DNA from 2 places in the Priestia sp. SIMBA_032 genome. Region 2 is predicted to be linked to the other one. Evidence: riboswitches for the same ligand, from Rfam matches in the RefSeq annotation. Region 2 holds a riboswitch; the other holds the start of a gene.

Region 1 (5,597 bases), on a different contig from region 2:
AAAGTTGCGCTTACGTCCCTATACACAAACCTTTTAGATAGCTGTATATAACAAGAAAAAGGACTTCCTTGATGGAAGTCCTTTTTTTATTTAATTAACGCTTTTTCTTCTAAGCTTTGAAAAACAGCGTTAAAGTCTTGCTTCAAATCCTCGAATTCCTCTAACCCTACTGAAAGGCGAAGAAGTGAATCAGTAATTCCTTTTTCTTCACGTACTTCTTTTGGGATACTTGCATGAGACATTGTTGCAGGATGCGTTAGAATGGATTCAACTGCACCTAGACTAACGCCAATTGAAGCCAATTTGACTCCTTGCAAAATATGTCGTGCTACTTTTTCATCCTGTACTTGGAAAGAAATCATAGCTCCGTATCCATTTGCTTGTTCTGAAATGAGTCTGTGGTCTGGATGACTTTTTAAACCTGGGTAGTATACACGGCTCACTAGAGATTGTTCTTCAAGCCACTTTGCAAACTGCAGTGCTGTTTTTAACTGTTGATCTAAACGAACTTTTAATGTCTTAATGCCTCGAAGCAGTAAAAAACAATCCTGTGGTCCTAAGATAGCACCAAAAGCATTTTGTACAAACCTTACTTCTTCCGCTAGCTTTTCATCGCTTACCACAACTAGACCGCCAATGACGTCACTGTGACCGCTGATATATTTTGTAGCACTATGAATTACAATATTTACACCAAGGTCAATCGGCTGCTGTAGATAAGGTGTTAAAAACGTGTTATCCACAATTGTAAGAACATTGCGCTCCTTCGCCAAACTTGCTACTGCTTTAATATCCGTTACTTGTAAAAATGGATTTGAAGGGCTTTCGACATAAATAGCCTTCGTATCTTTTGTGATAGCTTCTTCTACTTTTTCAACCTTCGTTGTATCAACAAAAGTTGTTTTGATACCAAACTTTGAAAATAATCGTGTTAATACACGATATGTCCCGCCGTACGTATCGTGTGAAACTAAAATTTCATCCCCTGATTCAAAAATAGATAACACCGAGGAGATAGCAGCCATACCTGATGAAAAAGCAAAGCCAGCGTATCCATTTTCTAGCTGAGCAATGGTGTTTTCTAAAGCCTCACGAGTTGGATTTCCTGAGCGAGAATAGTCATAGCGGCCGTCGTTCGTCTCATCTTCTTGGTTAAATGTAGATACCTGATAAATAGGTACGTTAACCGCTCCAAAATGACCGTCAATTCCTGTATTTGCATGAATTAAGTTCGTACCAAATCTATGTTTATTATTGTTGGTATGCATCAAATGCCTCCTTCAAATCTTTAATTAAATCATCTGCGTGCTCAATTCCAACTGATAATCGCAGTAAACAGTTTGTTACTCCAACACGATTTCGAATTTCCTCCGGAATGTCCGCGTGTGTTTGACGAGCTGGGAATGTCATTAAACTTTCTACGCCTCCTAAGCTTTCTGCAAATGTAATAACTTTGACATTTTCCAAAAGCGTGGACACGATGTCAGGGTGTGAGACAGCAAAAGAAATCATGCCTCCAAATCCAGTTGCTTGTTTCTTCATAATTTCATAGCCCGGATGTGTTTCAAGACCAGGGTAATACACTTTTTCCACGAGATCATGAGCAGTAAGCCAATTTGCAATTTTCAGTGCATTTTCGTTATGCTTTTCCATACGAAGCGCTAGCGTCTTAACACCGCGCAATAACAGCCAGCTATCTTGTGGACCTAAGATTGCCCCAGCTGCATTTTGATAAAAACGAATTTTCTCTCCTAAGCTACTACATCGAGCGACTACAAGACCAGCAACTACATCATTATGACCTCCAATGTATTTGCTTGCACTATGTATCACAATATCTGCTCCAAGCTCTAAAGGGCGCTGATAGTAAGGGGACATGAATGTATTGTCAATGATAGTAAGCAAATCATGCTGTTTAGCTAACGCAATTGCTTCTGGCAAATCAGTTACGTGCATCATTGGATTTGTAGGTGTTTCAATAAATAAAGCTTTCGTGTTGGGACGAAGCGCATCTTTTACTTGCTCGAGATGGGCTGTGTTGACGTACGAAACAGTAATTCCTTGCTCTGAAAAGATTTCATTTAGTACTCGATACGTTCCTCCGTATAAATCCTCTGATACAATTAAATGATCTCCGTTTTTAAATAGTGCTAAAACTGCCATTACACCCGCCATTCCTGAAGCGAATGCTGCTCCTACTTCGCCTTTTTCTAAAGCAGCAATTGCTTCTTCCAATGCTGTACGAGTAGGGTTTGCCGTACGTGCATAGTCAAATCCTGTACTTTGCCCTAAAGCAGGGTGAGCAAATGTTGATGCTTGGTAAATGGGGGTTGTAATAGAACCTGTTGAAGGGTCACGACCTACTCCTGAACGAACTAATAAAGTTTCAATTTTCATCTATTTCTCTCCTTAACTCAAAATAAAAAACACTCTTCACAGATGAAAGAGTGTTCGTTTATACACGATTTCTCTCATCTGTTAGAACAATACTGATGTTCCACAGGAATTAGCACCGTTCAAATGAATGTTTCATTTGATGGTTGCCGGGCATCGCAGGGCCAGTCCCTCCGCCACTCTTGATAAGAGTTCTATATAATTGTTGGTGGTTAACGTTTGTTGTTACTAACTTTAATAAAGATTTTCTTTATTGTCAACATAATTTTCTAAAAAATTTAAATCGTCTCATTTGTTTATTCAATATACTTGTCCTGATAAGCACATAAAAAAAAGAGACGACAGCGAGGTCTCTTTTTCTAAGGCAAGTGCACAGATTTTACATGAGCTAGCTTCCAATAGATACTTTCTCCATTTGCGGTAATTAGTTCAACAATATTATTAGAAACTTCTTTAAGTACGCCAATCTTTTCTGATTGATCCCCTAAATCTAATACAACCAGTTGATTTTCATATTTTTTAAGCTGCTCTTCAAAGTTTCTGACAAAAGGTGCAGAGGCGGGCCTTACTGGTAGCTCTTTGTCACTTAAAGAATAAGGGGTTAACTCATTGCTGTAAGGGGTAAGCCATTTCAAATGATGCAGAGAAACAAAGACATTTTTATACACTGGAGAATAAAACACAAGATAATCATTCAGCACGCTTGTAATATAGCCGTGCAATGATTTCCCTCCTGTCACATAAATTTCAATAAATTTCCCTTTTGCCTGCTGTAAAATATTACGATAGGAAATCCGCTGACTTTCTTCTATTAAGTTCTCTTCTATTTCACGTAAAACCGTATAGTCTTCTTCCGATACTTCCTGCAAACGATGCATGTGTAAAAGAGGAATATACAAATAATCATGTCCATTATACAAAATCATGACATCTAACCCTAAGTCAACAAGTCTGCCAATAAACTTAGTATTCCCTGAAATATCTACTTCTACAATTTTATTAATATAGCGATTTATACTCATTCTCCTCCCCCTTTCCTATATGACAGAAAAGGTGCTTTATAAGCACCTTTTTTGTTCTTATTCATTATGCTTTCCAGCGATAATTTTTTGTTTGGATGACTTGCTCTCTTGACGCTGACGAGTGTGAATCTGTGCGGCGGCTTTTTCTTGAGGAATATGAACCTGTGCGGCTTCTTCCTGTACGACCTTCTGAAACGCCTTCTGCTGATCCTCCGTCTTCAGTTTTTGTATTTTCCTCTTTCTGCTCATCATCTTGATTATTATTTTGTTTAAAAGATCCTTTTGCTCCTACACAAATGGTTTTAACATGTCTTGGTTGTAAGCGTAATACTTGATTGTCTTGAACAAGGGTAAAAGTACCATTCCGGCTTTGCACCAATACACCTTCTACAGCCTCTGGACCGCCACCATTGATTGATACCCATTTGTGTGATAGATGAGTAAATAAATTATTAAAGGTTTTTGATTTCATATAAGTTGGTTCCTGATTTGTAGCAAATTGATTATTCATTTGATTGTTATTATTGTTATTATTGTTATTATTGTTATTATCATTTTGATATTCACTTATACTTTTTACATGTTCAACATTGATATAGACAACACCATCATCTTCCGACAGTAACACAAGGTAAGCAGACTCTGACGAACCTAATACGTCAAGTAGCTGGCCTGCTTTTTTCTCAGGACCGCCTTGATTTATTTGAACATATTTACTTTTCAGTAATGATAAAGTACTAGCAAATGTCTTGCCTCTATACAACTCTAAAGTACCCTCATTATCAAACCCGGTAAACGTCTGTGCTGAATTTGACACAGCATCTTCCGTAATACTCTTAACATGGGATAAATGATAATATACAACCGTATATTCTTGTTGATTATTTTGATTGTTTTGGTTGTTTTGGTTGTTTTGGTTGTTTTGATTGCTTTGATTGTTTTGGTTGTTATTTCCTTCATTATTGTTTTCATCGCTGTTATTATTGTTATCGTTTTCTACTGCTAATATTAAATAATCAGACTGAACATCAAGTAAATAACCTGTTTTTGATTCAGGACCTCCTCGATAAACAGTCACCATTCTTCCTTTTAAAGGTTTAAACTGCGAAGAATAGCCTTTATCAGGCCGATTTGCATTTTTGCTGTGGCTGCGTTTTCGGTTTGGATTTGAATTTTGACCTTGATTTTGCCCATAATAATAATAATAGTTTTCCATTCTTTTTCCTCCTTGTTAGTCATCCATATTGGTCATTCATACTGTATATATACGTATCATGTACAGCTATTGATTTCGTACATTTGCCTATTATTAACAAATTCCACTTTTGCCTATCATTCTACGGTATCTAAAAAGTGAGAAGATTATTTTTAATATATGTTGTTCGGTCTTTTATAAAAGATAAAATAAATGCCGGCTCCTCATAAAACTGTTCTATATTTTTTTTTACATAAGGATCTTTCAAAATATAAGGCTTAAGCTCTTCGTGCATTTGATAGACAATGGGCTTCATATATTCCACTGTAAATTGATTATTTAGAACATTGTTCATCTTTTGAATGTAATGCTTTTTAATTCCATCTACTGCCAACAAACGAGCTGTAAGAGTGTTGAATCCTTGTGCACGGACATAATCTCCTTCCATTACTTTTCCATTTACATCCCTTCCCCAAGTCGCATCATAATCCCATGGAATCAGTTCAAAGCGTCCACTGTCATGGTCTCGATATAGAGCATAGTTATGAACAAAACCGTCATAATTTTGCATACAAATAATACCAACTAACCAAGATAAGTACCGGTCGACGTTTAGATACTTCTCAATATTCTGTTCGAATTCTGTATTTGTCCATGTATTAACATTAAATATAAACTGTTCTAATTTTTCCTCATCTCCTTGTTTCACTACTTTATCTTCATAACCTGATAATAGGGATGTTTTCGGCTTTTTATCCAAATCACTCATTAAAGAAAAATTAGCATCTCCGTCCACTGCATAAAATATGGATCCATCCGCTAAATTTCTTTTTTTCAAAAATAGTTCATCTACCGATTCGAGCTGAAGATATACCCCTTCGTTTTTCCCATTAATCGTGAGGGTAACAAACTGAGAGTGAGGAGATAAAACGTCTAAGGAGGAGAAAAAATCGAGGGATAATTTGTTGCGCATAAGGGATGGATCT
Region 2 (5,597 bases):
TACTACTTTTTCACCATCCGTCACGTTCAAACAGCCTTGAAAAACCCATTCTGAATGATAAGGCTGATTTATTCCTTTTATATATTCTTTGTATGCTTGTTGCCTCTGTTGACTATTTGTCCCCGTCATTCTTCCGATGCAATAGCCAATTTCCGTATATCCTTTTTCTTTTAAATACAGGAGCGCCTGCTTAAAAGCTGCGTAATGATCAACGTATACGGAGCGAATAGAACGATTCTGTACGTTTTCGCACACGGCTATCGGCCCGTACTGCTGATAATATTCAATCGTGCTCCAGCTGCTTGCTCTAGAACAAATAATGACTCCATCAACCTGCTTTGTTTTCAGCATATGAAGCGCTTCTTCTTCTTTTTTTACATCATAGTTCGTCTGACAAATAACAAGCTGATACTGCTTTTCTAACGCTTGAAAGGCGACTCCTTCTAAAAGCAGGCTGAAATAAGGATGATTAATAAAAGGCAAAACGACGGCAATCATATTTGTTTTCCCTTTTGATAAGTGAACGGCATTAATGTTTTGTTCGTAATTAAGTTCTTGAATAACCTGCTCTACTAGCCGGCGCTTTTCTTCTTTTACATACGGATGATGATTTAGCACCCGGGATACAGTCGAAACAGATACACCAGCTTTTTTTGCGATATCTCGGATATTTGTCATATTTTCACCTTTTTCTCTTGCGCTGAAACGCGTTTCATACTTTATTCTCATTATAAAGTGAAATTGCAATAAGCTAAACCCGTTACCATCGTGTTTTTATTCATTTACGTAAGGAGGTCATTTCATGGGTATTTTATTGTTTATTTTATTATGCGGAATTGAAATTGGAGGAGCGGCTTATGCACTTAAACAAAATGAGACGCTTTGGAAGGAGTTAGATGAAGAAAAGCCGACTGATTTTTTCAAACAGTAAAAAACCCTTAAAAAGAACATTCTTTTTAAGGGTTTGGTATTACGCAGCTTCTTTAGATGATTTTGATTTTTTATTTAAACGAGGAAAGCCAATTACAATCGCAATGATCCCGCAAACCGCTGTTAACATTGGATAGAATGTAAATGGAATAATCTCAATCGGTGACACTTTAGCAAATCCTGCTGCAAGAAGCATTTGTGCGCCGTAAGGGATAAGCCCTTGAACGCTGCACGAAAACAAGTCGAGCAGACTGGCTGATTTGCGATTATCAATTGAATACTTATCAGAGATTTCTTTTGCTAACGGACCTGCCGTAATAATTGAAATCGTGTTATTAGCCGTGGCTAAATTGGTTAAACTTACTAACCCGGCGATACTGAATTCTCCGCCTTTTTTCGTTTGAATGCGTCGTGTTAATAAGTTCAATAAGAACTGAATACCGCCGTTATAGCGAATGAGCTCAACCATTCCGCCAATTAACAGAGATAAAATAATTAATTCCGACATTCCGCCAATACCTTCTGTTACAGTTTTAGCAAAAGAAGAAAGCGTGTAGCTTCCGTCAGCTAATCCGATTACGCCGGCTAGCACAATTCCTCCGGTTAAAATGCTTAATACGTTTGCACCAAATATGGCAGCAACTAGTACGCCGACATAAGGCAAGATTTTAAACCAGCTAAAATCTTTAATTTCCACTGATGATGTATTGCCTAGCGTCATGACAAGTAATAAAATCACCGTAACAATCGCTGCAGGAAGGACAATAAAAAAGTTTACTTTTAATTTATCTGACATATTTGTTTTTTGCGTACGAACTGCTGCAATGGTCGTATCAGAGATTACAGATAAATTATCTCCAAACATTGCACCACCAACAACGGCAGCAATTGCCAATGTAATGGATACATGAGCCTGCTCACTGATTCCTACAGCGATAGGCCCTAACGCAGCGATTGTTCCCATTGACGTTCCCATCGAAATTGAAATGAATGCGCCAATAACAAAGATTCCGACTACCACTAAGCTTTGCGGAAGCACAGACAGAGCTAAGTTTACCGTTGAATCAACAGCTCCCATGCCTTTGGCAACTTCTGAAAAAGCACCTGCTAAAATAAAAATAAGTACCATAATAATGATATCAGGATGCCCTGCTCCTTTAGCAAAACGTTCAACTTTTACATTAAGTGAATCTTTGCGGTTCATAGCCAGCGCCACAATGGCTGCAATGATAATGGCTACTAATACAGGCAGCTTATAAAAATCTCCCGTTATAATTCCTGATCCGACAAACAGGACTAAAAAGACGCCCAGCGGTAACAGCGCCCAGCCGTTTCCTTTTTGTTGTTCCATTCTTAACACCTCTTGTTTACGTAATAAAAAAAGACCTCTTCTTATTGATAAGAAGAGGTCTCTTATTTGTATCATAAGATTACCCTTCTCATCTTCCAAACGAAACATCGTCTGCTGGATTTGGCACCGCACTGCGTACAGCCAGTTGCCGAGACATCGTAGGGCCAGTCCCTCCGTCTCTCTTGATAAGAAGTTTGTAGTTGTTTTAAAAATAGTCTTTCACTACTGTAATCTCTTTTTATTTAATTGTCAAATGCTATTTCAGAAAAATATATAGTGCGAAAATTCTCACATCAGTTAGCTACGTCACGTTTCAAAAACGCTGCCCATGCCACGCCCATAAAGAAGACAAAGTGTGCAACTAAAATGAAGATTGAAAATGGAATCGTCATGCCGTCAAACATCGTCTTCATTCCATCCATATACTGCACAAAGTTTGTGTTGGCAAACAGTAGAAATTTCCCCCACCATAAACCAAACTCTGATACTATTCCAGTTACTGCTTTCGCTCCGATACTTACGACAATAGCTAGACTTGAAGCAAGCGCGCTGTTTCTGAATAAAGACGACAGCATAAATGCGAACGTCATCATCATAAACGTTTCCATATACGCACTGTCATACGTAAGCGTAATGTTTTTAAGCAGCTGCGCATCTCCTTCTAGACTGGCAAAGCCAAAGAACAATGCTCCCCATACAAACGAAAAAAGCAAATAGCTCAGCAAGTAATACAAACTAATTAAAATGAGCGTTATGTACTTGGATGCTAAAATCGTTGAACGTCTAGCCGGGCGAATTAAAAGAAGCTTAATAGTACCTGATTCAAACTCTTTTGCAACCATTGACCCTCCAACAGCAAGCGCAAAAAATTGAACAAGAATCAGCATACCTGAACTAAATGACAGGAAATTCAAGATGTTGTCTTCTGTTCCTGCACTGTTTGCTACTTTCTTCATTAAAAGAGCCATACAAAGAGTTAAAATGCCGATTGTGATAAACGTGATTTTTGTACTTCTTTTGTGAAACCATTTCATGTGTTCATTTTGAATTAACTTAATCATGGTGCTCTCCTTCCGTAACGGACATAAACGAATCTTCAAGCGTCTCATACACAGGGGTAATTCTGTAGACTAAAATATCGCTGTCCACTAATTTTTTATTTACAGCTGGAATTTGTTCTTTTACGATCGCCACGTCGATACTATGTGATCTCATCGTTACTTCAAATTCTTGTGATAAAAGTTCCGCTGCTTTTTGCACGTCAGACACTTCAAATTCTACGTACATTCCTTGATCTTGACGATTTGGAGATAGATCTTGAACGGCTTTTAACTCACCGTCTTGAATGATGCCAACGCGGTCACATAATGCTTCTACTTCTTTTAATAAGTGGCTCGCGATTAAAATTGAAATTCCTTCTTCCCTGCAAAGCGTTTGTAAATATGTACGAAATTCTCTCATTCCCGCTGGGTCTAGACCATTTGTTGGTTCGTCTAGTAAAAGCAATGCAGGCTTATGTAAAATAGCTTGAGCTACTCCTAAACGCTGTCTCATCCCAAGAGAATACGTCTTCACTTTTGCATGAATGCTGTTTTCAAGCTTTACTAGCGCAATCACTTCATCCAAGCGTTCTGCTGTGATTCCTTCATGCATATTAGCAAAGTGTTTTAAATTTTGATAGCCCGTCAGATAATCATAAAACTCAGGGTTTTCAATAATCGCTCCAATTGATTTCATAGCTGATGTAAACTGTTCTTTTAAAGGAAACCCATTGACGGTAATTGTCCCCTTTGTTTCTTTAATGAGTCCTACAACGGTACGAATTAGCGTTGTTTTTCCAGATCCGTTTGGACCAAGCAATCCGAAAATCTCACCGCGCTCAACCGATAAGGATACATCATGCAAAATGGTTTTCTTCCCAATTACTTTACTGACATGATCTACTTGCAGCACTGTTTCTGTCATCATGTACATCCTTTCTTTAATTAGCAATACGCCTTCTATTGTTTCTCTTTTTTAACTATTTGTCTACTATAACCTTATTTTTGGAAAAGTAGCCCATTCAAATCATTCGTATTATCCGCTTACATTTGATAAAATAAAACAAATCTTAGTTAGAGGAGGACTTCTACATAATGAACTTAACCGTATACCTTGCCGGGCAAATTCACGATAACTGGCGAGACGAAATTAAAAACCAAGCAGAACAATTAAATCTTCCCCTTACCTTTGTCGGTCCCATGACAGACCATGACCGCTCCGACAACATTGGAGAAGAAATTTTAGGAAAACAGCCTAACGCTGTCTTAAAAGATGAAGCTGCTTCCCAAATTAATAATTTACGCACGCAGGTGCTCCTTAAAAAATCTGATGTGGTCATTGCTTTGTTTGGTGAAAAATACAAGCAGTGGAACAGCGCAATGGATGCGTCAACAGCCATTGCATTAGATAAACCGCTAATTTTGGTTCGCCCTGAAAAACTGCACCATCCGCTTAAAGAACTGTCAAACAAAGCCCAAGTTGTAGTCGAAACGCCAGAACAGGCTCTTCAAGCATTAGCTTATATTTTTGAATAATAAATAAGAGCTGTCCAAAAGTGGCAGCTCTTATTTATTATTTATTGAGGGCTCCGTACGAAGCATGTGATGAGTATTTCTTTGGGGGGATTTTTTCATTTTTGACATAAAGATAAACAAAGTTATAGTCGGGTGCTTACTTTTTTGACCCGGATGCTCCATAATCTTTAATCGTTAACTTCACATCATAATTAATTGGCACTTCACTAAATGTTTGATCCCAATTGTCTTTAACCCTCATCCATACTCTGGGCCTCTTAATTCTCAATTGATTTCCGAAACCTGCAACATCAACTTTATATTTTGTTTGCATTTTTTCTAATACGTTTCTTACCAAGTGCTTTACTTTTTTTTCTGAAGTTTTTTGCGCGTTCTGCAAAAATTGATTGTTAAAAGAGCTCCCTGAGGTCATCCAACTTTCAGATAGCCTTCCCACTGATTCAATGTGTACATCAAAAGAGATATTATTTCCTTTAACATGAGGTTGAATGTGACTTTTCATAGACTCTATTTCATATACAATCAGCTGACCGGTCTTTTTATCAAAGCTTTTTACTAGGCCACCTTTTCCTTTACCTGTAATCCAAGTCAGACCATCTAGTTCTTCTTCATTCAAAAAACCAATCATTTTGTTTGTTTTTCCTTTAATTATACCTGCACCCGCAAATTTGATTTCTCCATTTGCTGATACTACATTTTGCAACAGAAAACTAGACCGTGATTGGATTTTGCTCTCTAGT

What was found. Region 2 has a riboswitch for S-adenosylmethionine ahead of SB717_RS12235 (Na+/H+ antiporter NhaC family protein). Riboswitches for the same ligand answer to the same signal wherever they lie in the genome.
Region 1: linked by a shared signal. The riboswitch ahead of SB717_RS02100 (trans-sulfuration enzyme family protein) and the one ahead of SB717_RS12235 (Na+/H+ antiporter NhaC family protein) in region 2 are both predicted to bind S-adenosylmethionine.

The regions. Positions count from the first base shown of each region.
Region 1 covers NZ_JAWRXD010000001.1:420,705-426,301, forward strand. The annotation lists gene SB717_RS02090 (hypothetical protein) at 1-51, shown strand, start outside; gene SB717_RS02095 (trans-sulfuration enzyme family protein) at 87-1,268, opposite strand; gene SB717_RS02100 (trans-sulfuration enzyme family protein) at 1,252-2,397, opposite strand; SAM riboswitch class I at 2,469-2,586, opposite strand; gene SB717_RS02105 (DUF2642 domain-containing protein) at 2,754-3,416, opposite strand; gene SB717_RS02110 (spore coat protein) at 3,481-4,632, opposite strand; gene SB717_RS02115 (CotH kinase family protein) at 4,763-5,597, opposite strand, start outside.
Region 2 covers NZ_JAWRXD010000003.1:405,468-411,064, forward strand. The annotation lists gene SB717_RS12225 (LacI family DNA-binding transcriptional regulator) at 1-678, opposite strand, end outside; gene SB717_RS12230 (hypothetical protein) at 803-931, shown strand; gene SB717_RS12235 (Na+/H+ antiporter NhaC family protein) at 971-2,281, opposite strand; SAM riboswitch class I at 2,367-2,473, opposite strand; gene SB717_RS12240 (ABC transporter permease) at 2,575-3,342, opposite strand; gene SB717_RS12245 (ABC transporter ATP-binding protein) at 3,335-4,246, opposite strand; gene SB717_RS12250 (YtoQ family protein) at 4,417-4,857, shown strand; gene SB717_RS12255 (Ger(x)C family spore germination protein) at 4,994-5,597, opposite strand, start outside.